2 regions of the Priestia sp. FSL W8-0001 genome follow, and region 1 is predicted to be linked to the other one. Evidence: predicted binding sites of a transcription regulator. Region 1 holds the regulator's gene; the other holds the start of a gene.

Region 1 (15,067 bases):
TTCATCAATTTCAGCATATGAATACGCCGCAACTAGAGCTAATACACCTTGATGCGTGCCTTGAACCATTTGTTCAATTTTCTTTTTAGGCACATACTGGACTAATACGCCGTTTCGTTTAGCAAATTTCACAATTTCTCCCATGGATCCCCCCTGAGAGCCCTCTGCAATCCATAACTTGTTAATTTCTCTTTCTGATTTTAATGCTTCTAATACGGCATTTCGTCCGATAATATAATCCTGCTGCTGCATATTAATTTCCTCCCTCTCCTTCAAAAATGAAAGAGATTGCTTTTGTAATAATTTCCTGAGCACGCTCATGGTTACCCAATAAGTAATGATAGCCAACTAACGCTTCAAACGCTGTGCTATAGCGGTACGTTTGTACATCCGTGTTTTTAGGAACTGTGCCTGATTTTGCATTACGTCCTCTTCTTAGCACCGCTAGCTCTTCATCATCTAAGAACTCAATTTCTTTAAAATGATAGACAATCTGAGCTTGAGCTTTAGCTGAAACATATTTTTTCGCTTTGTTATGAAGCTGGTTAGGGCGTACTGTCCCTAACCCAAGCAAATGTTTCCTTACATGCAAGTCGAATACTGCATCACCCATATAAGCTAATGCTAGGCTATTCAACTGCTTCACATCTAACTTTTTTTCAGTCATTAAACAATCATCCTCTTTTCCAACGCGTTCCTTGAGCCGTGTCCTCTAAAATAATATTCTTAGCTTTTAATTCATCGCGAATCTGATCAGCTAATTTAAAGTCACGGTTTTTACGAGCATCAATTCGCTGTTGAATGAGATTTTCAATTTCCTCATCTACTAATTCTTGAGCGTCAAATGTTAAGCCTAAAGCTCCACCTAATTGGTTAAATTCATTAATGAATGCTTCAATTACTTCTTTTGATGTTGTCTTTTCGAGTAGATATACATTTGCTTGCTTAGCCAGTTCGAATAGCACTGAAATAGCATTTGCTGTATTAAAGTCATCATCCATCTCTTTAATAAAACTGTTATGAAGCTCATCAATGTTAGTTAGCCATTCTGAATTACCGTCGTTTAAGTCTGTTGCTGCCTCTAAACGGTGCTTTAAGTTCACATAAGCTGTTTGTAAACGCTCATAGCCTTTTCGAGTATTTTCAAGGATTTCTTCGTTATAATTAATTGGGTGACGGTAATGTACTGATAGAATAAAGAATCTTAATAGTGATGGGTCGTGCTTTTGAATGATGTCGTGTACAAGTACAAAGTTTCCTAATGACTTCGACATTTTTTCGTTATCAATATTAATATAACCATTATGCAACCAATATTTCGCAAATGTCTTACCCGTCAATGCTTCAGACTGTGCAATTTCGTTTTCATGATGAGGAAACGATAAGTCCTGACCGCCGGCATGAATGTCGATTGTATCTCCTAAGTATTTACGAGCCATCGCTGAGCACTCGATATGCCAACCTGGTCTTCCTTGCCCCCATGGACTATCCCATGCAATTTCACCATCTTTTGCCGCTTTCCATAACGTAAAGTCTAACGGATCTTCTTTCTTTTCTCCAACTTCAATACGAGCACCTGATTGCAGCTCATCAATTGATTGATGTGAAAGCTTTCCGTAACCTTCGAACTTTCTTGTGCGGTAATAAACGTCTCCATCTGACTCATATGCATAGCCTTTTTTAACTAGCTCATCAATAAAATCAATAATAATATCCATATTCTCTGTTACGCGAGGATGTATAGTCGCATGTTTGCAGCCAAGTGCTGTCGTATCCTCAAAATAAGCGTTAATAAATCGTTCTGCAATCGTTGGTACATCTTCACCCAGCTCTTTAGCTGCTCGAATTAGCTTGTCATCAACATCTGTGAAGTTTGACACATATTGTACTTCATACCCTCTAAACTCTAGATAGCGACGCACTGTATCGAATACAATGGCGGGTCTTGCATTTCCAATATGAATATAGTTATAAACAGTTGGACCACAGACATACATTTTAACCTTATTTTCCTCTAAAGGTGTAAACACTTCTTTTTGACGAGTTAATGTGTTATATAGCTTAATTGTCATGATAAATCTTCCCTTCTTTGAGCTGCTTGATTTCTTGTTGTAGTTCGCTTAATTGATGTTCAAGCTGCTTGAATCGCTCTGCATCTGGATCTGGTAAATCCTGATGATTTAAATCTTTAATACGAACTCCATTTTGAATGACGACTCGACCTGGTATTCCCACAACTGTTGAATTCTCAGGAACATCATTCAAGACAACCGACCCGGCACCAATTTTTGAGTTTTCGTTAATGGTAATGGACCCTAAAACTTTAGCACCCGTTGCAATAAGAACGTGGTCTTTAATCGTTGGATGACGTTTTCCTTTTTCTTTTCCCGTACCGCCTAAAGTTACTCCCTGATAAACCGTGACATTGTCTCCTATTTCGCAAGTCTCTCCAATTACGATTCCCATTCCGTGGTCAATAAAAAAGCGTCGTCCTATTTTTGCCCCCGGATGAATTTCAATTCCTGTAAAGAAGCGACTAACCTGTGAAATTACACGTGCTAAAAAGAACCATTTGCGTTTAAACAACGCGTGAGCTAAACGATGTGACCAAATAGCATGGAGCCCAGAATACGTTAAAATAACTTCGATGTAGCTCCTAGCAGCAGGATCTTGTTCAAATATCACCTCAATATCCTCTTTTAACATCTTTATCACCTTTTTCACCCCCCATTTTTTATAAAAAAAACGTCTCTGTGTCAACTGACACAGAGACGTTTCTTATACGCGGTTCCACTCTGCTTGAGTGCAGATACGCACTCCAACTCATCTCGTGTAACGGCGATACCCGCTCCTGCTTACTAACCTCAGTTTTCAACAGAAGTCTCTAAGGTGCATTTCAATAGGTATACGCATAGATTACTTTCAGCCGATGGTAATCCTCTCTAAAAAAGCGATAGCCTATTTACTTCTCCTTATCAACGATTTCAATATATATTAACTATATGGGTTTTAAACCAATTTGTTAACCAGAAACTTTTGCTAGACGAGCTAAAACTGTTGCTTTACCAAGTAGCGAAATAGCTTTTGGTAATTCTGGTCCATGTGTTTCACCCGTTGTAGCTACACGAATTGGCATAAATAGCTTCTTACCTTTATGACCTGTTGCTTTTTGAACAGCTTTTGTTGCTGCTTTAATCTCTTCGGGACTAAAAGTCTCCATTGCTTCAATTTCCGTTGCAAAAGCTTGCAATACCTCTGGCACCTGCTCTTCTGCAAGTACAGCTTTCGCTTCTTCATTATACTCAATTTCTGTTTTGAAGAACATTTCTGTTAGCTCCACGATTTCTGCACCGTAGCTCATTTGTTCTTGATAAAGGGCAATTAGTTCTTTTACCCACTTCGTTTGTTCTTCCGTCATTTGTTCTTCTACACGCCCAGCTTTTACGAGATGAGGAAGAGATAGATCTACAACTTCATCTAAATCAAGCTGCTTCATGTATTGATTGTTCATCCAACGAAGTTTATTCGTGTCAAATAATGCTGGTGATTTAGATAAACGAGCAGGATCAAAGATTTCAATAAATTGCTCTTTTGAGAAGATTTCTTCTTCCCCTACAGGTGACCATCCAAGCATTGCAATAAAATTGAACAGAGCTTCAGGTAAGTAACCTAATTCTTTATACTGCTCGATAAATTGGATAATGGACTCGTCACGCTTACTTAGTTTGCGACGACTTTCATTTACAATTAATGTCATATGTCCAAATACAGGCGGCTCCCAACCTAACGCATTATAAATCATAATTTGCTTTGGTGTATTTGAAATATGATCATCTCCACGTAAAACGTGCGTCATTTCCATTAGATGATCATCAATAGCTACAGCATAGTTATAAGTAGGCGTGCCATCTTTTTTCACGATAACATAGTCACCGATACCGTCGGATTCAAATGCTACTTCGCCTTTAACAATATCGTTGAACTTCACTACCGTACCCGTTGGAACTCGGAAGCGAATGCTTGGCTTGCGACCTTCTGCTACTAATTCTTTTTGCTGCTCTTCTGTTAAGTTACGGCATTTGCCTGAGTAGCGTGGCATTTGACCATTTTCAGTCTGCTCTTCACGTTCTTTTTCTAATTCTTCTTCTGTACAGTAGCAATAGTAAGCTGCACCTTTTTCTAATAGTTCGTCCGTATATTTTTGGTAAATTTCTGTACGTTCGGATTGACGATACGGGCCGTATTCTCCACCGATATCAATACTTTCATCCCAATCAATGCCTAACCACTTTAGATAGCGAAGCTGGCTTTCTTCTCCACCTTCAATGTTACGCTTTTGATCTGTATCTTCAATACGAATAATGAACTTACCGTTTTGATTGCGAGCAAATAAATAATTAAATAAAGCTGTTCGTGCGTTTCCGATATGAAGGTGCCCAGTTGGACTCGGTGCATAGCGAACGCGTACTTCTTTTGACATAAGTAGGATAACCTCCAGTTTATTTTACGTAAGTATGTAATTTATTATTTTTCGACATTATTAATTTTATCACCAAATGTAATTCTGTTAAAGACTCTGGGTTATTTTTGATATACTAACACCGCGGCTTGTGAAGCAATTCCTTCTTCACGACCAGTAAAGCCTAATTTTTCTGTCGTCGTTGCTTTAACATTAATCTGTGACACTTCAGCGTCTAATAGTTCGGCAATACGCTCTCGAATTGGCTGGATGTACGGTGCCATCTTAGGTTTCTGTGCAATAATTGTACAATCTACATTACTGAGCGCATAACCTTCTGCTTTCACTAGCTTCCACACATGTTGTAAAAGCTTAGCTGAATCTGCATCTTTAAACTCTGGATCCGTGTCTGGAAAATGCTTTCCAATATCCCCTTGAGCTATTGCTCCTAACAGTGCATCGGCAATCGTATGCAGAAGTACATCAGCATCAGAATGTCCCAGTAATCCTCTCTCATATGGGATTTCAATCCCTCCAATGATTAATGGACGTCCCGTTGCAAATTGATGAACGTCAAATCCTTGTCCAACACGTATATTCATTTCCTTCACCTCTTAGTTGTTTTGTTCCAACTTTGTTAAAATAGCTTCTGCATAAATTAAGTCTTCTGGTGTTGTTAATTTTATATTATCGTAGTCTCCTTGTACAATTGCTACTTCCTGACCTAGCTGTTCCACTAAGCTTGCATCATCTGTTCCTAGATAACCGTTTTCTTTTGCTACGTTATGAGCTCTTTGAATGGTAGACGAAAGAAAAGCTTGTGGGGTTTGAATAGACCACAAGCTAGAGCGTTCAATCGTTTCCACTACGATGTTGTTTTCTACTTTCTTAATCGTCTCTTTAACAGGAACGCCTAAAGTTGCCGCTTCTTTAACTGCCGCTTCTTCTACAAGTTTGTGGATATGGTGATGCTTCACAAATGGTCTAGCACCATCATGTATAAGAACCACATTAGACAGCTTAATGGCTTTCAACCCATTATACACGCTATGTTGGCGCTCTTGACCACCCGACACCACTGCCGTAACTTTACGCATCGGATATTGCTCTAAAAGTGATGTAATATCCTCTAGTTCTTGGTCATTAATAACTAAAATAATGCTATTACATGTATGATCAGTTTCAAATATATTTAGCGTATGAACAAGAAGAGGTACATTTCGAATTAATAGAAATTGCTTATTTCGCCCTGCTTTCATTCGCTTACCTTGTCCTGCTGCTAAAACAATTACATCGTATTGCATGTTCCTTCTCCCTTATAGCTGAAAATTAGAGGGCTTTTTCTAAGAGCTTAGGCTTAGCAAAAATCATTCGACCAGCTGATGTTTGAAGTACGCTTGTCACAAGTACATCGATTTGCTTACCGATATAGTTTCGGCCTTCTTCTACAACAATCATTGTACCATCGTCTAAGTAGGCAATACCTTGATTGTGTTCCTTACCGTCTTTAATGACAAGTACATTCATTTCTTCTCCTGGTAAAACAATTGGTTTGACTGCGTTTGCTAAGTCATTAATATTTAAAACCCCTACATTTTGCAGTTCGCATACTTTATTTAAATTAAAATCATTTGTCACGACGAGACCCGAAGTAACTTTTGCCAACTTTACAAGTTTACTATCTACTTCTTGAATATCTTCAAAATCACCTTCGTAAATCTCTACCTTCATAGACAATTCCTTTTGAATTCGATTTAAGATATCAAGACCTCGACGACCTCTATTGCGCTTTAAAACATCTGATGAGTCTGCGATATGCTGAAGCTCTTCTAACACAAATCGAGGAATGACAATGGTTCCATCTAAAAAACCAGTTTGACATATATCTGCAATACGTCCATCGATAATAACGCTTGTATCTAAAATTTTTAAAGACTGCAAGGATTGATTATTCTCTTGCTCTTCTTCCGAACCTTTTTTCTTACCAATACGAGTAGGTATCGAAAAAACATTGACCAACTCATCTCTCTTTTTAAACCCTACTTGAAAGCCTAAGTAACCTAATAAAATACTTAAAAAGATTGGTAAAACTGTACTAACTACCTGCAGCTGAATTTTCCCAAGGAACGTACCAACTAAATAGGCAACAATTAACCCTAATATTAAGCCTAAACTCCCAAATAAAACATCTGTTACCGGTGCCTTTACAAGAGACTCTTCGATGCGGCGAATAAAGCCTACAACATAATCTACTAACCAGAATGTTATGACAAAAAAGAGAATTGCACCTAAAGGGGCGTGAATGTATGACTTGTCTAATAATGCAATATCTTTTAGACTTAATAATTCAATAAGTTCTGGGATAAGAAAGATTCCTAATGTACCACCTGTTATGATAAAAAACAATTGAACAAAACGTTTTAACACGCCATCACCTCCTTTTATCATTATAAACAGTTTACAATGATTGAAACCTTTTATTTAATTGAAAACATAATTTGTAAACAAAATGTCCCTCTATTAGTATTTTCACAATATCCTAATCAAGATTAAAAAGTCAATTAATATCCTAGAGCTGACGGTTTAGCAAGTGTTGTTCCTTCAGTCGCTTTAGTCCTTGTTGAATTTTACGAGCACGTATTTCACCGATACCCTCTACTTCATCAAGCTCCTGAACAGTTGCATCTGTAATAGCCTTGAGGTCGCCTAATTCTTCAATTAAGTTCTCGATAATAATAGACGGTAGTCGCGGAATTTTATGAAGCATTCGATATCCTCTCGGAACAACTCCCTCTTCAAAGCTCGTATAAATTGGATAACCCATTAGCCGTAAGAGAGTTTGGTCATCTAGCAATACATTATTAGATGGCTGTTGCATCTTTTCAATTACTTTTGTTGGCTCTACGCTTGTATCATACATATAATCTTTCATTAACAAAATTGCTTCTTCTTCTAAGTGAGACAACAATTCATTCATCTGCAGACGAATTAATCGCCCTTCTGTTCCTAACTCCCTAATATAACTTAAAATTTCGTTTTTAATTCGCAATACCATCTCAATGCGATGCAAAGATTGTAACACGTCTGTATGAGTTACTTGTTCTTCAAACTCTAAAGCACTTAGGCTATTGATGGAATCATCTAAAACTGCTTTATATTTCTCCAACGTGCCAAGCGCTTGGTTCGCTTTTGCTAAAATAACGCTAATGTCTTTTAATACATATTGAGAAGAGTCTTTATACAGCGTAATAACATTTCGACGCTGTGAAATAGCAATAACCAGTACTCCTGATTGCTTGGCAACCCGCTCTGCTGTACGATGTCGCATACCGGTTTGCGAAGAAGGAGTAGATGGATCCGGCATTAATTGAGCATTTGCAAATAAAATTTTACTACCACTGTCATTTAAGATAAGCGCTCCATCCATTTTAGCCAACTCATATAAGTGAGCTGGTGTAAATGCACAATTAATTGAAAACCCTCCATCTACCATCTTTTTCACTTGATCATTGTACCCGATTACAATTAACCCGCCGGTCTTAGCTCTTAATACATTTTCAATACCATCGCGAAAAGGGGTTCCAGGAGCCACAAATTCTAGAATATCAGAGATTTGCTTTTGCTCTGTTATCTTTTCATCATTCATTCTTTTTAACCTCCTAACGTGTACTGTAACGCTTCTGACACAGTGGACACCCCTACTACGTCAATGCCTTCTGGTATTTTCCAACCACCTAAGTTTTTTTCAGGAACAATGATTCGCTTAAATCCTAATTTCACAGCTTCTTGCACTCGTTGTTCAATGCGAGACACTCTTCGAACCTCACCTGTTAATCCAACTTCTCCTACTACTACGTCTGTAGGGTTTGAAGGTGCATCTTTAAAACTCGATGCAATGCTAACCGCAACCGCCAAATCAATAGCTGGCTCATCTAACTTTACCCCACCTGCTACTTTTAAGTACGCATCTTGATTTTGCAACAGTAATCCTACTCGCTTTTCTAACACTGCCATAATAAGCGAGACACGGTTATGATCAAGTCCTGTAGACATTCTTCTAGGATTTCCAAAGCTTGTTGGGCTAATAAGTGCTTGTAACTCTACCAATACGGGACGAGTACCCTCCATCGAAGCCACAACGACAGAACCAGCTGCACCTTGAGATCGTTCTTCTAAAAAGATTTCAGATGGGTTGAGCACTTCCTCTAGACCACTTTCCTTCATTTCAAAAATACCCATTTCGTTTGTTGAACCAAAGCGGTTTTTTACTGCTCTTAAAATCCGGTACGTATGGTGGCGTTCTCCTTCAAAATACAAAACACTGTCTACCATATGTTCAAGTAACCTTGGACCTGCAATAGACCCTTCTTTGGTAACATGACCTACAATAAAAATAGCTATGCCGTTTGTTTTTGCAATTCGCATTAACTCTGCTGTACACTCGCGTACTTGAGAAACACTTCCGGGCGCTGATGTAACGTCACCGTGATAAATTGTTTGAATTGAATCAATGATAACAAGTTCTGGATTCATACTTGAGATAGCTTCTGTGATTGACTCTAAGTTTGTTTCTGCATGCACATACAAATCTTCCGCTTTAATACCTAAGCGATCTGCTCTTAGCTTTGTTTGCTTTGTTGATTCCTCACCAGATATATAAAGCACCTTATGCTTGTTCATAGCTAACTGAGCTGAAGTTTGTAGCAACAAAGTTGATTTACCAATACCAGGATCTCCCCCAATTAAGACTAGTGATCCTCTAACAATCCCTCCACCTAAAACACGGTTTAGCTCGGGTGACTTTGTATATATCCTTGGTTCAGTCGTTGATTCAATATTCGTAATGGATTGAGGCTTTTGCACCTTTGTAGACGTTGCGCCAGAAAAAGCTCCTCCTCGCCTTGAAGACTTTGTCTCTTCAATTTCTTCCACCATTGAATTCCAACTGCCACAGCCAGGACACTTTCCCATCCATTTAGCCGATTCATACCCACAATGTTGACATGAAAACTTTGTTTTTCTTTTACTCATTATTTAGTATAATCTCCTCGTTCTTTATAAAAGTCCTTGATGCTATTGTACACTATCTTTACATTGTAAATAAAAAATGGAGGCATACGTATTTTGTCGTATGCCCCACATGTTCTTAATTCTTTAGCTAATACTGCTCGGTGAAGATGACTTGACTGTAAAGTTTTCACCTTCTACATCTAACGTTACCTTTTGACCTTTTTGAATGACGCCTCTTAATAACTCCTCAGATAAACGATCTTCAACATGCTTTTGGATTGCTCGACGTAGAGGACGCGCCCCATACTCTGGGTCAAACCCTTCTTCTGCAATCTTATCAATTGCTGCCTTTGTTAATTCCAATTCAATTTCTTGTTCTTTTAAGCGTCTAGTTAATTGATCAGCCATTAGCTTTACAATTTCAGCTAGATGCGGTTTCTCTAACGAATGGAACACAATAATCTCATCAATACGGTTTAGGAACTCTGGACGGAAAGCACGCTTCATCTCACTCATAACTTTCCCTTTCATATCCTTATAATCCTGACCCTCTGCTTCAACCGTAAATCCAAGATGCTTGTTACGTTTTAACGTATCTGCACCAACATTTGAAGTCATGATTAGAATTGTGTTTCTGAAATCTACAGTGCGACCTTTTGAATCAGTTAAGCGTCCGTCTTCTAAAACTTGTAATAAAATGTTAAATACATCCGGATGCGCTTTTTCAATTTCATCTAGTAATACAACAGAGTATGGCTTTCTTCTAACTTTCTCCGTCAACTGGCCACCCTCATCATATCCAACGTAGCCTGGAGGAGAACCTACTAAGCGAGAAGTTGAGTGTTTTTCCATATACTCTGACATATCAATACGAATCATCGCATCTTCGTCACCAAACATTGATTCAGCTAAAGCACGAGCAAGCTCTGTTTTACCTACACCAGTTGGTCCCAAGAAAATAAATGAGCCTATTGGACGTTTTGGATCTTTCAAGCCTGCTCTTGCGCGACGAACAGCTTTTGCCACTGCTTTTACAGCTTCTTCTTGGCCAATGACACGAGAGTGTAAAATCTCTTCCATGTTTAGTAAACGCTCTGATTCTTCCTGAGCCAATTTCGAAACCGGCACTCCAGTCCAGCTAGATACAACCATCGCGATGTCTTCTACTGTAACAGCTGAATTCTCTTTACCTTGCTCTTGTTTCCAAGCTTTTTTAGTTTCTTCTAATTCTTCTCTTAAGCGTTGTTCTGTATCACGTAATGATGCAGCCTTTTCAAACTCCTGACTTTGGACAGAAGCATCTTTTTCATTTCGGATTGACTCTAGCTTCTGCTCTAACTCTTTCAAATTAGGCGGCGTCGTAAATGAACGTAAGCGAACTTTTGAACCAGCTTCATCAATTAAATCAATTGCTTTATCTGGTAAAAAGCGATCTGAGATATAACGGTCAGATAATTTTACTGCTTGTTCAATAGCTTCATCAGAAATTGATACGCGGTGATGAGCTTCATAACGATCTCTTAAGCCTTTTAAAATTTGGATAGATTCGTCTAGGGTTGGCTCATCAACTTGAATTGGCTGGAAACGACGCTCTAAAGCTGCATCTTTTTCAATATATTTTCGGTATTCATCTAAAGTAGTGGCACCAATACATTGTAATTCACCGCGTGCTAAAGATGGTTTTAGAATGTTTGAAGCATCAATTGCCCCTTCTGCACCACCAGCACCGATTAATGTATGCAGCTCATCAATAAATAGAATGATATTACCGGCTTGACGAATTTCATCCATTACTTTTTTCAAACGATCTTCAAATTCACCACGATATTTTGTTCCAGCAACTACGGTTCCCATATCTAGGGTCATAACGCGCTTATCTCGAAGAATCTCCGGCACTTCGTTGTTAACAATTTGCTGTGCTAATCCCTCTGCGATTGCTGTTTTACCCACACCTGGTTCACCGATAAGAACTGGGTTATTCTTTGTACGACGACTCAACACTTCAATAACACGCTGAATTTCCTTGCTACGCCCAATAACTGGATCTAGACTTCCTTCACGTGCTACCACTGTTAAATCACGAGCTAAACTATCAAGGGTTGGTGTATTTGCATTCGAAGTTCCACCACCTTGATGACTAGAAGCAGCTTCGTTACTACCTAACAGGTGCAATACTTGTTGACGAGCTTTATTTAAGCTCACTCCTAAATTATTAAGTACACGAGCAGCTACGCCTTCACCTTCACGAATTAATCCAAGTAAAATATGCTCAGTTCCCACATACGAATGACCTAATTTTCTTGCTTCATCCATTGAAAGTTCAATTACTTTTTTAGCGCGAGGTGTATAATGAATTGTTTGAGTTAACTCTTGACCTCTTCCAATAAGAGCTTCGACTTCTTTTTGAATTTTTTCTGTGCTTAACCCTAATGCAGATAATGCTTTTGCAGCAATACCGTCACCTTCACGTACAATACCTAATAAAATATGTTCAGTTCCAATATTGTTATGTCCAAGTCGTAAAGCTTCTTCTTGTGCTAACGCTAATACTTTTTGTGCACGCTCTGTAAATCTTCCAAACATCATACGGCTGTCACCCTCCACGTTAATCTATATTTTTAATATTACTAAGGCGATCTCTAATTAAGGTAGCTCTTTTAATATCTCGTTCATGGGCATCTAACGCAGAGCCTGAATACTGTTGTAAAAAGCCTGGCTGCGTCATAATAATGAGTTCATTCAAAATATTTTTGGATATGTTTGTAATATAACCTAAGTCAATCCCTAATCGAACATCTGACAAGCACTGAGACGCTTCTTTAGATTCAATTATGCGACTATGAGCTAATACTCCATATGAGCGATGAACGCGATCTTCTAACTCCAAATGAGACGTTTTAAGTAATGCATCTCTGGCAGATCTTTCTTGAGCAATTAATTGTGTTACAACACTATTCAAGTCTGACACAATATCAGCTTCAGATTTTCCTAACGTAATTTGGTTAGAAACTTGAAAGATATTACCTAATGCTTCGCTACCCTCTCCGTAAATTCCTCTTACAACTAAACCTAATTGATTAATTGCAGGAATAATTCGATGAATTTGACGAGTCATAACCAATGCAGGTACATGCATCATAACCGAGGCACGAAGCCCTGTACCAACATTCGTTGGGCAACTCGTTAAATAGCCTCTTTGTTCATCAAAAGCGTAGTCCACGCGATTTTCAATCCAATTATCTACTTCATTAGCTCGTTCTAATGCTTCGGATAATTGAAGACCTGGAAATAAACATTGTATGCGTAAATGATCTTCTTCATTAACCATAATACTTAAATCTTCTTGCTTTGATAAATAACAAGCCCCTGAATTAGATTCAGATAATTGAGGACTGATTAAATGCTTCTCCACCAGTACTCGTTTCTCCAGTGGCTTTAACTCACTCATTTTTAGAGAAGATAATTCACACTCTTCCATTTTCCTTATTTCTTCAAACACTTGATCAAAATTGTTTACAATTTCATCAGCTTTTTCTTTTACTAACATTGTAGGAAAAAGAAAATTTGTTAAATTTCTAGCTAGACGAATTCTGCTGCTTAGTACAATATCAGAGTCCGGTGCTTCTTGTTTCATCCAAGAGCTTACGGGATTTGTGAAGAATAGTTCAGACATGCGGCTATATCTCCTTTCCCGTAGAGTTATTGATTTTTTTCTCTAATAAGCGAATTTCATCTCGAAGCTCTGCAGCTTTTTCGAATTCTTCTTTTTCAATATACTCCTTTAAATTCAATCTCAGAGCCTGTAATTCCTTTTTTAAATGAAGATTACTTCCAATTCTCTTTGGAATTTTACCATGATGTAAATAATTCCCCCCATGTAACCTCTTCAAAAACGGAACAAGTGGTTGTTCAAAGGTTTCATAGCAGTTTGAACAGCCAAACCGACCAACTTTAGAAAATTGATGATACGTCATTCCGCATGTAGGGCAACGTAGTGGTTCATTTTTAATTGTATTCGGACCTGTAGCAGAAGGTTCAAAATTTAATAGTCCTGCTAATAGACTATTAATTGAAAAGCCTTGCTGAGATGATATAGAAAATACATCTCCACTCTCTGCAGCGCATTGTTCGCAAAGGTGTGCTTCTGTCTTATTCCCATTCACTACATTCGTAAAATGAAGTGTTGCAGGTCGAATCTCACATTGCTGACAAATCATGCAACCATCTCTCCCTGTCTACATAAAATCAATTCAATTAGCGATACCTTAATGAATTCAACATAGCTTTTAGTAATTTCGCTCGAAGTTCATCACGATATGGTAGCTCAAGGTCAATAACAGATCGATGAATAACGCTAAGCATTATCTTAGCTTCTCGCTCCGTAATAACTTTTTCTCCAACTAACCTAAAAATGACGCTTTCAGCATATGACTGTGAAATTTGAGATTCGATAAGATCGATGACTTGTTGAAATAAATGAGAAGCATTATGAGTTCGGACTTTAGCAATTCTGATAAAGCCACCTCCACCTCTCTTACTTTCAACCACATAACCTCTTTCAATCGTAAAGCGCGTATTAATAACGTAATTGATTTGAGATGGAACACATTGAAACTGATCTGCAATTTCGCTACGTTTAATCTCAACAATTTCTCTGTCACTTAATTCAAGCACTTCTTTTAAATACTGTTCAATGATGTCAGAGATATTTGGCACGTTGCACCCTCCTTCTGACTTTGACTATATTTGACCTTATTAAATTAAATATAAAAGGAAATGAAAAAAATTTCAACTATGTAGTTTGATAAGTTTTGCCTTACTTTTATGATTTCCACTAAAATAAGGTTCAAAACGTCATTTATTGAAATTAATGAGAAATAAAAAAAGGACTAGCTATAAGCTAATCCTTTTAAATAATATGCCTGGCAACGTCCTACTCTCACAGGGACAAAGTCCCAACTACCATCGGCGCTAGAGAACTTAACTTCCGTGTTCGGCATGGGAACGGGTGTGACCTCTCTGCTATCGCCACCAGACATGATTTGAGATTATTCTCTCAAAACTAGATAACATTTTGCTGAGTACTAGGTTTACTGTCTAGCTATGGCTCCTAATTAGTCGCCTTCGCTTTTCTAATTTGGTTAAGTCCTCGATCGATTAGTATCAGTCAGCTACACACGTCGCCGTGCTTCCACCTCTGACCTATCAACCTGATCATCTTTCAGGGATCTTACTAGCTTGCGCTATGGGAAATCTCATCTTGAGGGGGGCTTCATGCTTAGATGCTTTCAGCACTTATCCCGTCCACACATAGCTACCCAGCGATGCCTTTGGCAAGACAACTGGTACACCAGCGGTGTGTCCATCCCGGTCCTCTCGTACTAAGGACAGCTCCTCTCAAATTTCCTACGCCCACGACGGATAGGGACCGAACTGTCTCACGACGTTCTGAACCCAGCTCGCGTACCGCTTTAATGGGCGAACAGCCCAACCCTTGGGACCGACTACAGCCCCAGGATGCGATGAGCCGACATCGAGGTGCCAAACCTCCCCGTCGATGTGGACTCTTGGGGGAGATAAGCCTGTTATCCCCGGGGT
Region 2 (15,067 bases), 650 kb from region 1:
ATTGCCAGACCCATCATACGTAACAGTTAAGTTTCCTGTCTTTTCGACAAGTAAGTTATCAGGAGTGGACCCGCTTGTTGGGCCGGAAATGAAATCAACGGGAGAAGGAATTGCGATTGCTTCTACAATTGAAGAAGCATCTAAAAAAGCATTTCATCAATACGTAACATCTAAAAAAGAAGCTGTTGAAGTCTATATTGATGCAGCAGAAGTATCAGAAGAGTTAAAAACAGCGATTACCCATGCTGGCTTGAAACTGGCAGATACGAAAGATTTACAAGCTTGGACAAAAGGTAAAGAAGCATTACTATTTGTAAGTTTTGATTCTGCAAAGAAAGATAATCGTATGCTTGCATTAAAGCACGGTCTGCTAGTACTAACAGAACTAGAAACGTTTGAACTGTTCTTACAGTCATATCATGTAAGTGAGTATAGTGTATCGTCAATACAAGAATGGTTTCAACATAACGAAAAGGAAGTGACAATCTCATGAGTACCGTATCAGCATCCGCAAACTTAAAAGGTAAAGATTTGCTCACGTTAAAAGATTTAACACCAGAAGATATTATGTTTTTACTAGAAAGCGCCATTATCTTAAAAGAAAAGCATGAAAATGGAGAAATCGTTAAAACGCTTGAAGGAAAAACATTGGGAATGATTTTTGAAAAGTCATCTACACGAACGCGTGTATCGTTTGAAGCAGGCATGCTTCAGCTAGGTGGAAATGCCTTGTTTTTAAGCAGTCAAGACCTTCAAATTGGCCGCGGTGAAACAATTGGCGATACGGCTCAAGTGCTGTCGCAGTTTATCGATGCGATTATGATCCGTACGTTTGAACATTCTAAAATAGAAGAGCTGGCAGAATACGCTTCTATCCCGGTAATTAATGGCTTGACGGATGATTATCATCCGTGCCAAGCACTAGCGGATTTGCTTACAATTTATGAGCATAAACAAACGTTCAGCGGTTTAAAGGTAGCTTACGTAGGTGACGGAAATAATGTAGCTCATTCACTAATGATTGCATGTGCAAAAATGGGAGTTGATTGTTCAATTGGTTGTCCCTCTGGCTATGAACCAAAGGAATTTGTAACGGAATATGCAAAAAAAGTTGCCAGCGAAACTGGAGCAACCATTACAATTACAGAAAATCCTGTTAAAGCTGTTCAAAATGCTGATGCTATTTATGCAGATGTATGGACGAGTATGGGGCAGGAAGAAGAAGCGAAAAAGCGTTTAGAAGTATTTGCTTCGTATCAAGTGAACGATGAGCTTGTTCAGCATGCTAAGTCAGATTATCTGTTTTTACATTGCTTACCTGCACATCGTGAAGAAGAAGTAACAGCAAGCATTATTGACGGGCCGAACTCCGTTGTATTCCAGCAAGCCGGAAATCGCATGCACGTACAAAAAGCATTGCTGCAAGCAATATTAGCATAATGATGGCATAAAGAGACTGGGACATAAGTATTTCAGCCAATGAACTGTCCGAGCTATTGAAAGTTAAATTCTTTTGGTAGCTCGGATAGTTTTTGTTGGTTTGAAAAACCACTAAAAACTAGCGGAATGGAGCTTAAGACACTCGACTCTCGCGGAAAGCGAATGTCTTAAGCGCAGTGGAACGAACTTGTTTTTACAACCTAACTCGTTTAGAAACGTTATGGTTCGTCTTAGAGATGGAATCATTTCGTTATGTCACAGCTTGTTGTATATATGTTCCTTTCGTATCATGTTTAATTTGGACAATCCCGGGGAACACGATAAACATATTAAGCAGAACGAAAGGTGAGGACATAATGAAAGTTTTAGTAGTAGGAGCAAATGGAACAACAGGTAAGCAAGTAGTTGAATTATTAGCTAGCTCTAGTCAACACCAACCATATGCAATGGTTCGTGAAGAAGAACAAAAACAAGCATTCGAACAACAAAATGTAGATGTGGTATTAGCTGATTTAGAAAAAGACGTATCAGAAGCAGTTAAAGGAATGGATGCTGTTATCTTTACCGCAGGATCTGGTGGTCATACGGGAGATGATAAGACAATTGCCGTGGATCAAAATGGAGCGAAGAATGTTATTGATGCAGCAAAGAAAGCAGGAGTGAAGCGCTTTGTTATGTTAAGTTCAATGGGGACGGATGCGCCTGAGCAAGGTCCAGATGGGCTTCAACTCTATCTTCGTGCCAAAGCAATTGCGGATGAGTATTTAAAACAATCAAACCTAGCGTATACAATTGTTCGTCCAGGAAGTTTATCAGATGATAAAGCCACTGGAGAAATTGATGTGAACACAGACATTGCTGACAAATCAGCAACAATTCCTCGAGCAGACGTTGCCAAAGTACTTGTAGCAAGCTTAGATGAAGAAACAACAGTTGGCAAAACGTTTGAAATATTAAGCGGTAAAACAGAAATTGAACAAGCAATTCAATTTGCTCATTAAAAAAATGCGGATGGAAAAAACCATCCGCATTTTTTGTTTAAAGGAAAATAACCACTAATGCACCGACAATAAAGCAGTAAATGGCAAAGTATTTTAAGTTTCCTCGCGCCATAATGCCCATAAACCACTTTAATGAGAAGTAAGAAGCGATTAATGAAGCAAAGAAAGCTACTGTATAGGGTAGTAATAGCTCAGAAACGTTTGGATCATTTAAGATGTCGCTAATTCCTAATACTGTTACACCTAAGCTCACGGGAATGTAAAGTAAAAATGAGAAACGAAGAGCCGTTTCTTGCTTTGTTCCGCGTAGCATAGCAGCAACAATTGTTGCCCCTGAGCGACTAATTCCAGGGATAAGCGCTACGGCCTGTGCTAATCCAATAATGATAGCGTCTTTTACAGAAAGCGCTGCGTCATTTTTTCGCCCGCGAAGGTTACGAATAATCCAAAGGGCAATACCTGTAGCAATTAAAGCAAAACCAAGCACTTTTAATGATTTTAGATTGGCTTCAATTACATCGCCAAACAGTACACCGATAACGCCTGCTGGAATTGTTCCTATAATTAAATAGATAATAAATTGAAAATCTGATTTCGAATTTGGATCTTTTGTTTTTAAGAACTTAAGGCCATTTACAATAAGTCGAATAATATCTTCACGATAAATAATGAGTACCGCAATGAGAGAAGCTGTATTGACTAAAATTTCAAAACTGAGGCCTTCAATATTTAAACCGAATAAATGTTGAGCTAGTACAATATGTCCGCTAGACGAGACAGGAATTGGCTCTGTAATCCCTTGGAAAAGGCCTAAAAATAAATATTTCAAAAGCAAATAAAATTGTTCCATGCATAAATCCTTTCTACATTTTTAATAGTTAATTTAGATACTTGTTAAAGGTACATATCCCAGTATAAAAAAACTTTGCGCCACTGTGAAGTGAAAAGGGGAATTCCTTTAAATGTAAACGCTTTTTCTAATGTTTTCCTAGTTCATATCCTGATTATGAAATGAAAAACAGGGGGCATAGTATAAGAGAAGAGCTGGATTTTATTAATGAAGGAGGAAGGGAAATGGGACAAAATCGTCATTTTACAGCAGGTCAAAAAGCGCCAAATAACGGTGTTTATATAGAAATTGGTGAAACTGGAAGCAACGTGAATCATCCGAAAAAAGTGAAGTTAAAAGCAGGAGATCGCTTTCCAGAAACGTCTAATGATGATCGTCATTGGACATATATTAGAAAGCCATAATACGCAAGTAAAGCCATCTTCTGCAGATGGCTTTACTTGCGTGGGAAAACCATTTTATAATATGAAATAAAGGTCAAAAATAGTCAAAAACGGAGGGGTTTCAATGGATGTAAATAAAATGACGCAAAAGCTTCAGGAAGGAGTTATGAACGCACAATCTGAGGCCATCAAGCGAGGTCATCAAGAAATTGATAGTCTACACTTGCTTTACTCATTGATTCATCAGCCAGATGGAATTGCAGTTCGTATTTTAGAGCACTTACATATTGAAACAGAGAAGTTTGTAAAAAGTGTAGAAGCGGAGCTAGCGAAAAAGCCGTCTGTAACAGGTTCAGGTGTTGAAGCTGGCAAAATATATATTACGTCTGCTCTACAGCAACTGCTCGTTAAAGCTCAAGAAGAGGCAGACGGTTTAAAAGACGAGTACATGGCGGTGGAGCATTTATTTTTAGCCGCTGCTAATGAGGCCTCTACAACTAGCTTGGGAAGGTTGTTTAGCCAGTACGGAATCACGAAGCAAAAACTAATGGAAGTTCTGCAAAAAATTCGTGGCAACCAGCGCATTACGAGCCAAACACCAGAAGGCACATATGAAGTTTTAAGCAAGTATGGTCGTGATTTGGTAGCAGAAGTACGAGAAGGCAAAGTAGATCCTGTTATTGGACGAGATCAAGAAATTCGTCGCGTGATTCGAATCCTGTCTCGTAAAACGAAGAATAATCCAGTATTAATCGGAGAACCAGGCGTTGGGAAGACGGCGATTGTAGAAGGACTTGCACAGCGTATTGTGCGAAGAGATGTGCCGGAAGGATTAAAGGATAAAATGGTGTTTGCTCTAGATATGGGAGCCTTAGTAGCAGGAGCGAAGTTTCGCGGTGAATTTGAAGAGCGTTTAAAAGCGGTGTTACAAGAAGTCAAAAAAAGCAATGGCCAAATTTTATTATTTATTGATGAGCTTCATACCATTGTAGGAGCTGGCCGTACAGATGGAGCCATGGATGCTGGAAATTTACTCAAGCCAATGCTTGCTCGTGGTGAACTTCACTGCATTGGAGCAACAACCCTGGATGAATACCGTCAATATATTGAAAAAGACCCTGCGTTAGAGCGCCGCTTTCAGCAAGTGTTAGTTGAAGAGCCAACGGTAGAAGATACGATTTCTATTCTTCGAGGGTTAAAAGAACGATTTGAAATTCATCACGGTGTAAACATCCATGACCGGGCTCTTGTTTCAGCTGCTGTTATGTCAGATCGCTACATATCTGACCGTTTTTTGCCCGATAAAGCAATTGATCTGATTGACGAAGCGTGTGCAACCATTCGAACAGAAATTGATTCTATGCCAGCAGAATTAGATGAGGTAACAAGAAGAGTCATGCAGCTGCAGATTGAAGAGGCTGCATTAAGTAAAGAAACGGACTTTGCTAGTACACAGCGTCTAACCGCTATTCGGGAAGAAGTAGCGAACTTAACTGAAAAAGCAGACGTGATGAAGCTTCAATGGGAGAAGGAGAAGCAGTCCATTCAAGCTGTCCAAGACGTCAGGGAAAAGCTAGAAAAAGCAAAGCGAGATCTAGAAGAAGCAGAAGGGCGTTATGACCTAAATAAAGCAGCAGAGCTTCGTCATGGACATATTCCAGCCTATGAGAAAGAATTAAAACAGCTTGAGGCCGAAGCTGCAAAAAAACAAGAGTCTCGTTTGCTGCGTGAAGAAGTTACGGAAGAAGAAATTGCAGAAATTGTGGGACGATGGACAGGCATTTCAGTGTCAAAGCTCGTAGAAGGAGAGCGAGAAAAGCTGTTAAAAATGGAATCTATTTTAAAAGCGCGCGTAATTGGGCAGGATGAGGCAGTGTCGCTTGTAACTGATGCGGTGATTCGAGCACGAGCAGGCATTCAAGATCCAAATCGCCCAATCGGTTCGTTTATCTTTCTGGGCCCAACTGGAGTTGGAAAGACAGAATTAGCTAAAACGTTAGCTGAAACGTTGTTTGACAGCGAAGATCATATTATTCGTATTGATATGTCTGAGTACATGGAAAAGCATGCAGTTTCACGCTTGATTGGTGCTCCTCCAGGATATGTTGGCTATGAAGAAGGAGGACAGTTAACGGAAGCTGTTCGTAGAAAACCATACTCCGTGGTCTTGCTGGATGAAATTGAAAAAGCACATCCAGAGGTGTTTAACGTGCTCCTTCAAATGTTGGATGATGGAAGGATAACAGATTCAAAAGGAAAGACCGTTGATTTTAAAAATACGATTATTATTATGACATCGAATATTGGTTCACAAACACTGTTAGAAGGTTTAACAGAAGATGGAAACATTGAGGAGTCAAGTCGAGAACAAGTACTTCAGCAGCTTCGCCAGCATTTTCGACCTGAGTTTTTAAATCGTGTGGATGACACGATTTTATTTAAGCCACTGTCAGTGAGTGAAGTAAAATCAATTATTGAAAAGCTTCTTAAGCAGCTTGAAAGCCGTTTGCAAGAAAGACATATTACGCTGACACTAACTGAAGAAGCAAAAAATTACATTGCGAAAGCAGGGTTTGATCCTGTTTATGGTGCGCGCCCGCTTAAACGATTTATTCAAAAGTATGTTGAAACTAAAATTGCTAGGGAATTAATTGCTGGCCATATCACAAATCATAGCGATGTAGTTATTGATAATAGAGGTGAAGAGTTCATTATTGAACAATAAATAAAAGACCATTTAGTGATGGGACTGACCCCATAAAGTGAGACAAATAAAAAACACCTTTAAGTTGAAAACTGGGTATGTAGTACCTAACAATCACTTGGAGGTGTTTTTTCTATGGGAACAAGAGTCAGTTATCCAGTCGAAATAAAGTTAAAAGCGATTGAAATGAGGTTAGCCGGTGTACCTGTAAAAGAAGTCTTATCACAACTAAACATTCGGAATCCTACCCAATTAAAAACATGGATGAAGTGGTATCAAAATGGGGATGTACACCGGTTGGAACAGCCAGTAGGCAAGCAATATGCCTATGGAAAAGGTCCTGATTTTGAAAACGAGACAGCTAAGTTAAAGACTGAGAACCGACAATTAAAGCAACAAATCGAGATTTTAAAAAAGTACAAGGAATTGGAAAGGAAGTGGTACCAGAAATCGCAGTGAACCTAGTGGAAGAGTTAAAAGAACAAATCCCTATTTATCAAATCTGTTTCCATCTTGGTATTCCTCGGTCCACTTACTACCGTTGGAAGCAGCATAGTCAACAGGATACACGAAAGAAATGGATGGAACAGCAAGTGGGTGAACAATGTCGTGCACACAAGTTTCGATATGGCTATCGGAAGATCACAGCTGTACTCAAGCGAACCATGAAGATTAACCACAAGTTTGTGCAGCGTACCATGCAGAAATACGGTTGGCAATGTCGCGTTAAACGGAAGAAACGGCAGCGAACAGGGCAACCTTATCAGGTTGCAGAGAATATATTAAATCGTGACTTTCGAGCTGAACGCCCTCTTCAAAAGCTTGTGACCGATATTACGTACTTGCCTTTTGGGCCGAAACCATTGTATCTTTCAAGTATTCAAGATTTATTTAACGGAGAAATTATTGCGTATTCCATTGGTGATTGTCAAAATGTCGCGTTTGTTTTAGACACGCTTAACCAACTCCCTTCTCTACCGGAAGGGTGCACGTTGCATAGTGATCAAGGCTCTGTGTACACATCGTATGCTTATCAACAAACAATTAAAGAGAAAGGCATTATCATGAGTATGTCCCGAAAAGGGACGCCTGCAGATAATGCCTCAATTGAATCGTTTCATTCCTCACTAAAGTCTGAAACGTTCTACCTTGACGAGTTGACATACACTACGACTACCATCATAGAGCAAACCGTCAAAAGCTATATTACGTATTATAACCATGCCCGTATTCAAACAAAATTAAACAACCAGTCTCCTGTACAATACAGAAAACGGGTTGTTTAAAAGGTGTTTTGATTCCTGTCTCAAAAACAGGGGTCAGTCCCGATTGCTAAATGGTCTTTTTGTGCTTTTAAAAAACGAAGTGTATTCTCGTAAGCATTGGAGCTATAGAATCGATCTTTTTAATGAGCAAAAAACTACCTTTGTGAGAATGGATTTTTACTATTGACTATAATTGTAAGCGCTTATAGAATGAGTATAAATTATTGAATTCGCTTTCTTAGCAAAGCACTATTTGGGATCCTAAAAGAAACAACGGACAGTAAATAATTATGCGTATACTTGTTTGGTTTCAAAAGAACTTATACAGATAAAGGAGGAAAGCAATAGTAAACTAGAGAAAGGTGATGCTAACGAAATAAGCGATATTAAGGGATAACAAGCTAATAGCAGAGCACCTAACGAAAGAGTCAACAACGCGCTTTTTTTCATTTCTATAAAGAGGTGAAGAGAAAGCCAGACTAAAATGAAATAAAATGGAATCATACATACGAGCGTAAATAAACGATAGCTATGTAACACCTGCTCGTTTATAAATGAAAAAATTCCGTTGAAAATTACGACCATATATAATATGAAAAAAAATAAGTCGTTAATTTGCACGAAAAGAAGACAAGCTCTTACTTTCATTACTTTGTTTAGCGCTTGTTGAATCAATAGCGTATAAAAAAAAGTAAGCAGCAGTATAAATAGATTCATTAAAGAGGTATAGAAATCATCGAACTGTCTGACAAAAAACAGTATGATGATATGAAAACAGCTAATTGTAAGCGTTACGAAAGTAGATGTTTGCTTCAAAAATATCTCTCCTTCATCAAAATGCACACGACAGAAAATAGAAAAGGGTGTTCATCAATGAATATAGTCACTGTGGGATCATTTATATTCTTTACCGTTTTAGTAGCATATATTTCATATCGCTTTACTCGCGATGAAAATCTTGAAACATCAGAAGGATATTTTTTAGGGGGAAGAAGCTTAACTGGTTGGGTTATTGCTGGGTCTCTGTTATTGACGAACTTATCAACAGAGCAGCTTGTAGGCTTAAATGCGGATGGTTATTCGTTTAATATGTCCGCAATGGGCTGGGAAGTAGGTTCTTCAATCGCTCTTGTATTGGTTGCGTTATTTTTACTTCCACGCTATTTAAAAGGTGGAATTACAACAATTCCAGACTTTCTAGAATCTCGATTTGATTCAGGCACTAAACAGATTGTTACCATTTTATTTTTATTTGGCTATGTACTAAATTTATTACCTCCTATTTTATATTCAGGAGCCACTGCACTAAGCAGCATCTTTAATGTTCAAGGCATGTTTGGAGTTAGTTCAACGACCGCGCTGTGGATTACAGTGTGGGGAATTGGAATTATTGGATCAATTTACGCAATATTCGGAGGATTGAAAGCGGTTGCTGTATCAGACACGGTAAATGGCATTGGTTTATTGATTGGAGGATTAATGATTCCATTTTTAGGGCTGATGGCTTTAGGTGATGGTTCACCAGTTGATGGATTCAATAAAATTATGGAAAATACCCCCGAGAAGCTAAACTCAATTGGTGGAGAGAAAGATCCCGTGCCGTTCAGCACGATGTTTACGGGAATGCTACTTGTAAACTTGTTTTATTGGGGAACAGCACAGCATATTATGCAGCGTGCATTAGCTGCCAAAAATCTTAAAGAAGGGCAAAAAGGGTTAATTATTGCAGCATTTTTAAAGCTATTAGGACCAGCATTTTTAATTATCCCTGGTATTATTGCATTTAATATTTTTGGACCAGGACTTCCACCGATGGAAGCGTATCCAAAGCTGGTTAATCATGTATTGCCAACGCCACTTGTTGGTTTCTTTGCCGCTGTATTATTCGGAGCTATTTTATCATCGTTTAACTCAGCGTTAAACTCGAGCGTTACGCTTTTTGTTTTAAATATTTACAAGCCTTATTTTAAGCCAAAAGCTACGGATAAAGAGCTTGTGAAAAATGGAAAATTGGTAGGCGTATTCTTAGCTATTTTTGCAATGTGCGTAGCGCCTTTAATTGCAAATGTACCAAACGGATTCTTTGCATATCTTCAGATGGTTAACGGTTTTTATAACGTTCCAATCTTTACGATTGTATTTATCGGCTATGTAACGAAAAAAGTGCCTGCGGTTGCAGCAAAAGTGTCATTAGCTGTATTTATCTCAATCTATGCCGTAACGCAGCTAGTATGGGATACAGGCTTACACTATCTTCACATTTTAGCCATCTTATTCGTTTTATGTAGCGGATTAATGTTTATCATCGGAAAAATTGCTCCAAAGCAAGATCTATATGTGTTAGAAGATCAAAAAGCAGTAGATTTAACCCCTTGGAAGCTTCTGTATCCGATGGGAATTGCAGCGGTTCTTGCAATGTTAGTAGTTTACGCGCTCTTTTCACCAATTGGAATTGCTTCTTAAGACAAAAGAGGCTGGGATATAAATATTTCAGTCAACGAGATATCCGACCGATTGCTAACCTGCAATCGGTCGGATATTTTTTGTTCGTTCCGAAAACAAGTTGAAAAACTGGTGGAATGAAGCGTAAAAGACGACTTCTGCGGGAAAGAGAGAAAGAGCTGGGAACCCGCAGCGAAGCGAACAGGCTGGGATTCTTCCCCGCGGAAAGCAAGTGTCTGGGGCGCAATGTAACAAACTTGTCTCTAGAGAGTAGAGTATTTTACGGGTTGAATGAATATTTCTTATCTTGCATATTGTCGAACGAAGTACTATCCTTTAAGATAATAAGCACAAAGCGTAATTCGATTAGAGGTTAAGGAAAGGAATCGGTTGAATTTATGAAAGAACATGTTGAGCGCGTATATGATGAGGCATATGACTTTATTGATCAAGCACTTCAACAAATTAGAAGCGTTGAATGCACTGAAGAAGCAGATGATGAAATAAAAGAAAAAAGACAGCGTACGGAAATTGCTTTGCAAGCAGCACGCGACATTTTAGAAAATATGATTATTCCGGGTAAGAAACTTACTTTTATTTATGAAAACGGCTCTGTTGTTGTAGAAATACCGGAAAAATAAATGAAAATCCCTTTGTTGTCGAGAATCTTGGACAACAAAGGGATTTTTTTGCTTGTACGATTATTTTGGAAGAATAAAAAGCTCATCAATTGATGCGTTGCTCTTTCGATACTGTCCAGGCGTTATATTTGTGGTTTTACGAAACACCTTCGTAAGGTAATTAGCATTGGCATAGCCGACATTTTCTGCAATCTCTTCAATTGAGTATTTTGTTTGGTTCAAAAGTTCAGCTGCTTTTTGAACCCGCATCTTTGTTAAATATTGAATCGGAGTCAATCCCGTTGTTTGCTTAAATAAGCGGCTGAAGTGATAGCGAGATAAATTTGCTGATTCCGCCATTTCATCTGGGCCGATTTCTTCATGATAATGGTTTCTAGCAAATAAGATAGAGCTAATAATGCTCTCAGGCCAGTCTTCAGTAAAGGAGTCCATATTCTTTACATATTGATAAAGCTCCATTACAAAGCGATAGCACAGGCTTGATGCATAAAATGGATCTGTAATGTTTTTTTCACTTGCTCCCTTATAGATTTGAGCCAGAAGCTGTATCGGTGCTGATTCGGGGTGGAATCGAATGACTGACTGGAACTTTGTTTTGATGTAATCCCAGCATTTTTTCACTTCATCACCATACAACGTTAAAAAGATAAATTCCCAATTTTCACTCTCTTTAGGTAAATAATATCTATAGTCTCCCGGCGTGCTGACAATAAAGGCTTTACCTGCATCTACCTTATATTGAGTTCCGTCTACTTCAATCATTCCATATCCAGACACTGTATATTGAAAAATATATTTCCCTACCTCTTTTCGCTGTTTCCCGCTCCAATTATAAAGAGGAGAGTATACTTCATCCCATCCCACTGACCATAGCTGTGCAACATCACTGGTACGGGATTCGAAGAAACGATAAGCATAGGTAGCATATTCTTTTGTTTGAAATTGTGGTAGCAAATTTTCACCTTCTTTTTTTAAAAATGTTGTTATTTATACTTTAACGTAATCGTTTTCATTTCGCTATATATATTTCACTTTATTTATGAAAATATTAAAAAAGGAGACTGAGACATAAGTAATTCAGTCCTTACTATACCTGAACGATTGAGAGTTCATAACTTTTAATCGTTCAGGTTTTTTGGTTGATTGTGAAAACAATGTTGGAAACAGGGTGGAATGGAGCGTAGGACACTCGACTCCTGCGGGAAAGAGAGGGAAAACGGAGATCCCGCAGCGCAGCGAGGAAGCTCAGGTTCCTCCCCGCGGAAAGCGAGTGACCGTAGCGCAATGGAACGAACGAGTTGAGACAAATCAAAGAGATGGGAACAGCGAGTGTTCGTCTTTTAGAAGCAATCATTTTGCTATGTCCCAAACTCTTTACATTCTCAAAAGATATCCACTGTTTTTATTAGCAGTGGGTGTTCATAATTGTAAGTTTGTTAGCAAGAAATTACCGTTTACAGGGATTATTTTTACCATTGAGAAAACGTGCTTAACGCTTTTAAAATAGAGGCATGAATACGTTTACAGTTTGGCGATAACGATATAAAAAAGAAACAGGTGATGTGACATGATAGGTGAATTAATTAAAAAGTTTCAAGAAATCTTTCAAACAACGGAAAACGTTCGTTGCTTCTTCGCACCAGGACGCGTTAATTTGATTGGTGAACATACAGATTATAACGGAGGGCACGTATTTCCATGTGCTTTAAGTATTGGAACATACGCAGTTGTGCACAAGCGAAACGATCAGAAGGTTCGTATGTACTCGGCAAACTTTGAGGATAAAGGTGTAATAGAATACAAGCTTGATGAGCTTGTATTTGAAGAAGAACATGATTGGGCCAATTATCCAAAAGGAGTAATTAGCACATTTGTTAAAAATGGCTATGAACTAAGAAATGGATTTGACGTGTTATTCTATGGCAATATTCCAAATGGTGCTGGTTTATCTTCTTCAGCGTCTATCGAATTAGCAACGGCTGTTTTAGTAAATCAATTAGAAGAATTAGATATTGATATGGTCGAGATGGTTAAGATGTCACAGCAAGCGGAAAATGAATTTATTGGCGTTAGCTGTGGAATCATGGATCAATTTGCAATTGGAATGGGGAAAGAGGATAAGGCAATTCTGTTAAATTGCCAAACACTTGACTACACGTACAGCCCGCTTCAGTTAGAAAATGCAGTGTTAGTAATTGCAAACACGAACAAGCGAAGAGGGCTAGCAGACTCCAAATATAATGAACGCCGTTCTGAATGTGATCAAGCATTAGCAGACTTAAAAAGTAATTATGAGCTTGAGTCATTAGGCGATCTAACGAAGGCACAGTTTGAGCAGTTAAAACATTTGATTAAAAACCCAACGAATCAAAAGCGTGCAAAACACGCAGTTTATGAGAATGAACGAACAAAAGAAGCTGTGGTAAAGCTGAACAACGGTGATCTGCAAGGGTTTGGTTTATTAATGAACGAATCTCACCGCTCACTACGAGATGACTACGGAGTTACGGGAAAAGAATTGGATGCATTAGTTGAAGCTGCTTGGGTTCAAGAAGGTGTGATTGGTTCTCGAATGACAGGAGCAGGGTTTGGTGGTTGCACAATTAGTATAGTGAAAGAAAATAAGGTCGATTCATTTATTTCTGAAGTAAGCGCTGCTTATACAAAAGCAACAGGCTTACAAGCAAACTTTTACGTTGTTGAAGTTGGAGAAGGCGCACGAGAATTAGCATTGGAAACGGTATAAAAGGAGGAGCAAGAATGGCTGTATTAGTATGCGGAGGAGCTGGCTATATCGGTAGCCATACGGTAGCAGAGTTATTGAATAAAGGGAAAGACGTAGTCGTTGTTGATAACCTTCAAAAAGGTCATAAAGAAGCGATTTTAGAAGGCGTACGTTTATATGTTGGCGATTTAAGAGATACCGAGTTTTTAGATGAAGTTTTTCAGGAAAACGAGATTGAATCGGTTGTGCACTTTGCAGCGGATTCTCTTGTTGGAGAAAGCGTAACAGATCCTTTAACATATTACGATAACAATGTGTACGGCGCACTTTGCTTGTTAAAAGTGATGAATAAACATGGTGTTAAGCACATTGTATTTTCATCCACGGCTGCAGCATATGGAGAAGCAAAGAACTTTCCAATTTTAGAAGATGATCCAACAGAGCCAACAAACCCTTATGGTGAAACGAAGCTAGCAATTGAAAAAATGCTGAAATGGTCAGAGAAAGCGTATGGACTTCGTTATGTTGTTCTTCGCTACTTCAACGTTGCAGGTGCTCATATGGATGGGAAGCTAGGGGAAGATCATACGCCAGAAACACACTTAATACCAATCATTTTACAAGTAGCTCTTGGAAAACGTGAGCATATCTCAATTTTTGGTGCCGATTACGATACGAAAGACGGTACGTGCATTCGAGATTATATTCACGTAACAGATTTAGCTGATGCGCATGTATTAGCGCTTGAAAAGTTAGCGCTTGACAATACAAGCGGTACCTACAATTTAGGGAACGGAAACGGCTTTACAGTTAAAGAAGTAATTGATGCTGCGCGTAAAGTGACGAATCATTCCATTCCAGCTATCGTTGCGCCGAGACGTGCGGGAGACCCAGCCAAACTAGTAGCATCTTCTCAAAGAGCAATGGATGAACTGGGTTGGAATCCACGCTATACGTCAATGGAGCAAATGATTGAAAGTGCATGGAAATGGTTTCAAGCACATCCGGAAGGGTATAAACAGCCTCAGCGATAAAAAGCTGTTAGAAAATAGCTTAGCCATAGATTACGGAACGAGAAGAGAGGAAGATTGTATGTCAGTCAACATTCATGAACAAATTCAAAGACTTATTCAATACGGATTGCAAAAAGAGCTTATAACAGCATGGGACGTTGATGTTGTTCGGAATAAGCTGTTAGAAATACTGCAGCTCGATGAATATATCCCAGCGGCTGTTAGCCAAGAAACCTATGAAAATCCAGTTGGTATTTTAGAGAAAATGCTTGATTGGGCGGCTGAACACAATCTAATAGAAGATACCATTACGTACCGAGATTTACTAGATACAAAAATCATGAGTAGTTTTGTGCCGCTTCCATCTGAGGTTAATCGCCGTTTTTATCAAACATTTCAACAAGAAGGCGCGCAGCAAGCTACGCAAGGTTTTTATCAATACTCAAAAGATGTTCACTATATTCGAACAAATCGAATTGCTAAAAATGAGGGGTGGCTGACTGATACACCGTATGGTCAGTTAGAGATTACGATTAACCTATCAAAGCCAGAAAAAGACCCAAAAGCAATTGCTGCGAGCAAGACGTTGAAGGAGAGCTCATA

What was found. The regulator CtsR, encoded in region 1, represses protease genes until heat stress. The targets are predictions, from matches to a motif close to ATGGTCAATAAAGGTCAAACA.
Region 2: clpB (ATP-dependent chaperone ClpB) is a predicted target of CtsR. The motif match lies at 3,765-3,785, and genes of this name have one in related genera.

The regions. Positions count from the first base shown of each region.
Region 1 covers NZ_JBBPAL010000001.1:100,085-115,151, reverse strand. Annotated here, with positions in the region: gene rlmB (23S rRNA (guanosine(2251)-2'-O)-methyltransferase RlmB) at 1-252, opposite strand, end outside; gene MKZ18_RS00590 (Mini-ribonuclease 3) at 254-667, opposite strand; gene cysS (cysteine--tRNA ligase) at 675-2,072, opposite strand; gene cysE (serine O-acetyltransferase) at 2,062-2,715, opposite strand; T-box leader at 2,765-2,988, opposite strand; gene gltX (glutamate--tRNA ligase) at 3,023-4,480, opposite strand; gene ispF (2-C-methyl-D-erythritol 2,4-cyclodiphosphate synthase) at 4,582-5,061, opposite strand; gene ispD (2-C-methyl-D-erythritol 4-phosphate cytidylyltransferase) at 5,074-5,763, opposite strand; gene MKZ18_RS00560 (PIN/TRAM domain-containing protein) at 5,789-6,886, opposite strand; gene disA (DNA integrity scanning diadenylate cyclase DisA) at 7,029-8,105, opposite strand; gene radA (DNA repair protein RadA) at 8,111-9,490, opposite strand; gene clpC (ATP-dependent protease ATP-binding subunit ClpC) at 9,614-12,055, opposite strand; gene MKZ18_RS00540 (protein arginine kinase) at 12,075-13,142, opposite strand; gene MKZ18_RS00535 (UvrB/UvrC motif-containing protein) at 13,147-13,686, opposite strand; gene MKZ18_RS00530 (CtsR family transcriptional regulator) at 13,724-14,185, opposite strand; rRNA gene rrf (5S ribosomal RNA) at 14,390-14,505, opposite strand; rRNA gene MKZ18_RS00520 (23S ribosomal RNA) at 14,607-15,067, opposite strand, start outside.
Region 2 covers NZ_JBBPAL010000001.1:750,564-765,630, forward strand. Annotated here, with positions in the region: gene MKZ18_RS04020 (carbamoyl phosphate synthase large subunit) at 1-493, shown strand, start outside; gene argF (ornithine carbamoyltransferase) at 490-1,440, shown strand; gene MKZ18_RS04030 (SDR family oxidoreductase) at 1,797-2,441, shown strand; gene MKZ18_RS04035 (undecaprenyl-diphosphate phosphatase) at 2,479-3,291, opposite strand; gene MKZ18_RS04040 (YjzC family protein) at 3,516-3,695, shown strand; gene clpB (ATP-dependent chaperone ClpB) at 3,799-6,399, shown strand; one part of gene MKZ18_RS04050 (IS3 family transposase) at 6,514-6,787, shown strand; one part of gene MKZ18_RS04050 (IS3 family transposase) at 6,787-7,664, shown strand; gene MKZ18_RS04055 (solute:sodium symporter family transporter) at 8,517-10,106, shown strand; gene MKZ18_RS04060 (hypothetical protein) at 10,484-10,726, shown strand; gene MKZ18_RS04065 (AraC family transcriptional regulator) at 10,787-11,680, opposite strand; gene MKZ18_RS04070 (galactokinase) at 12,294-13,472, shown strand; gene galE (UDP-glucose 4-epimerase GalE) at 13,487-14,485, shown strand; gene galT (UDP-glucose--hexose-1-phosphate uridylyltransferase) at 14,544-15,067, shown strand, end outside.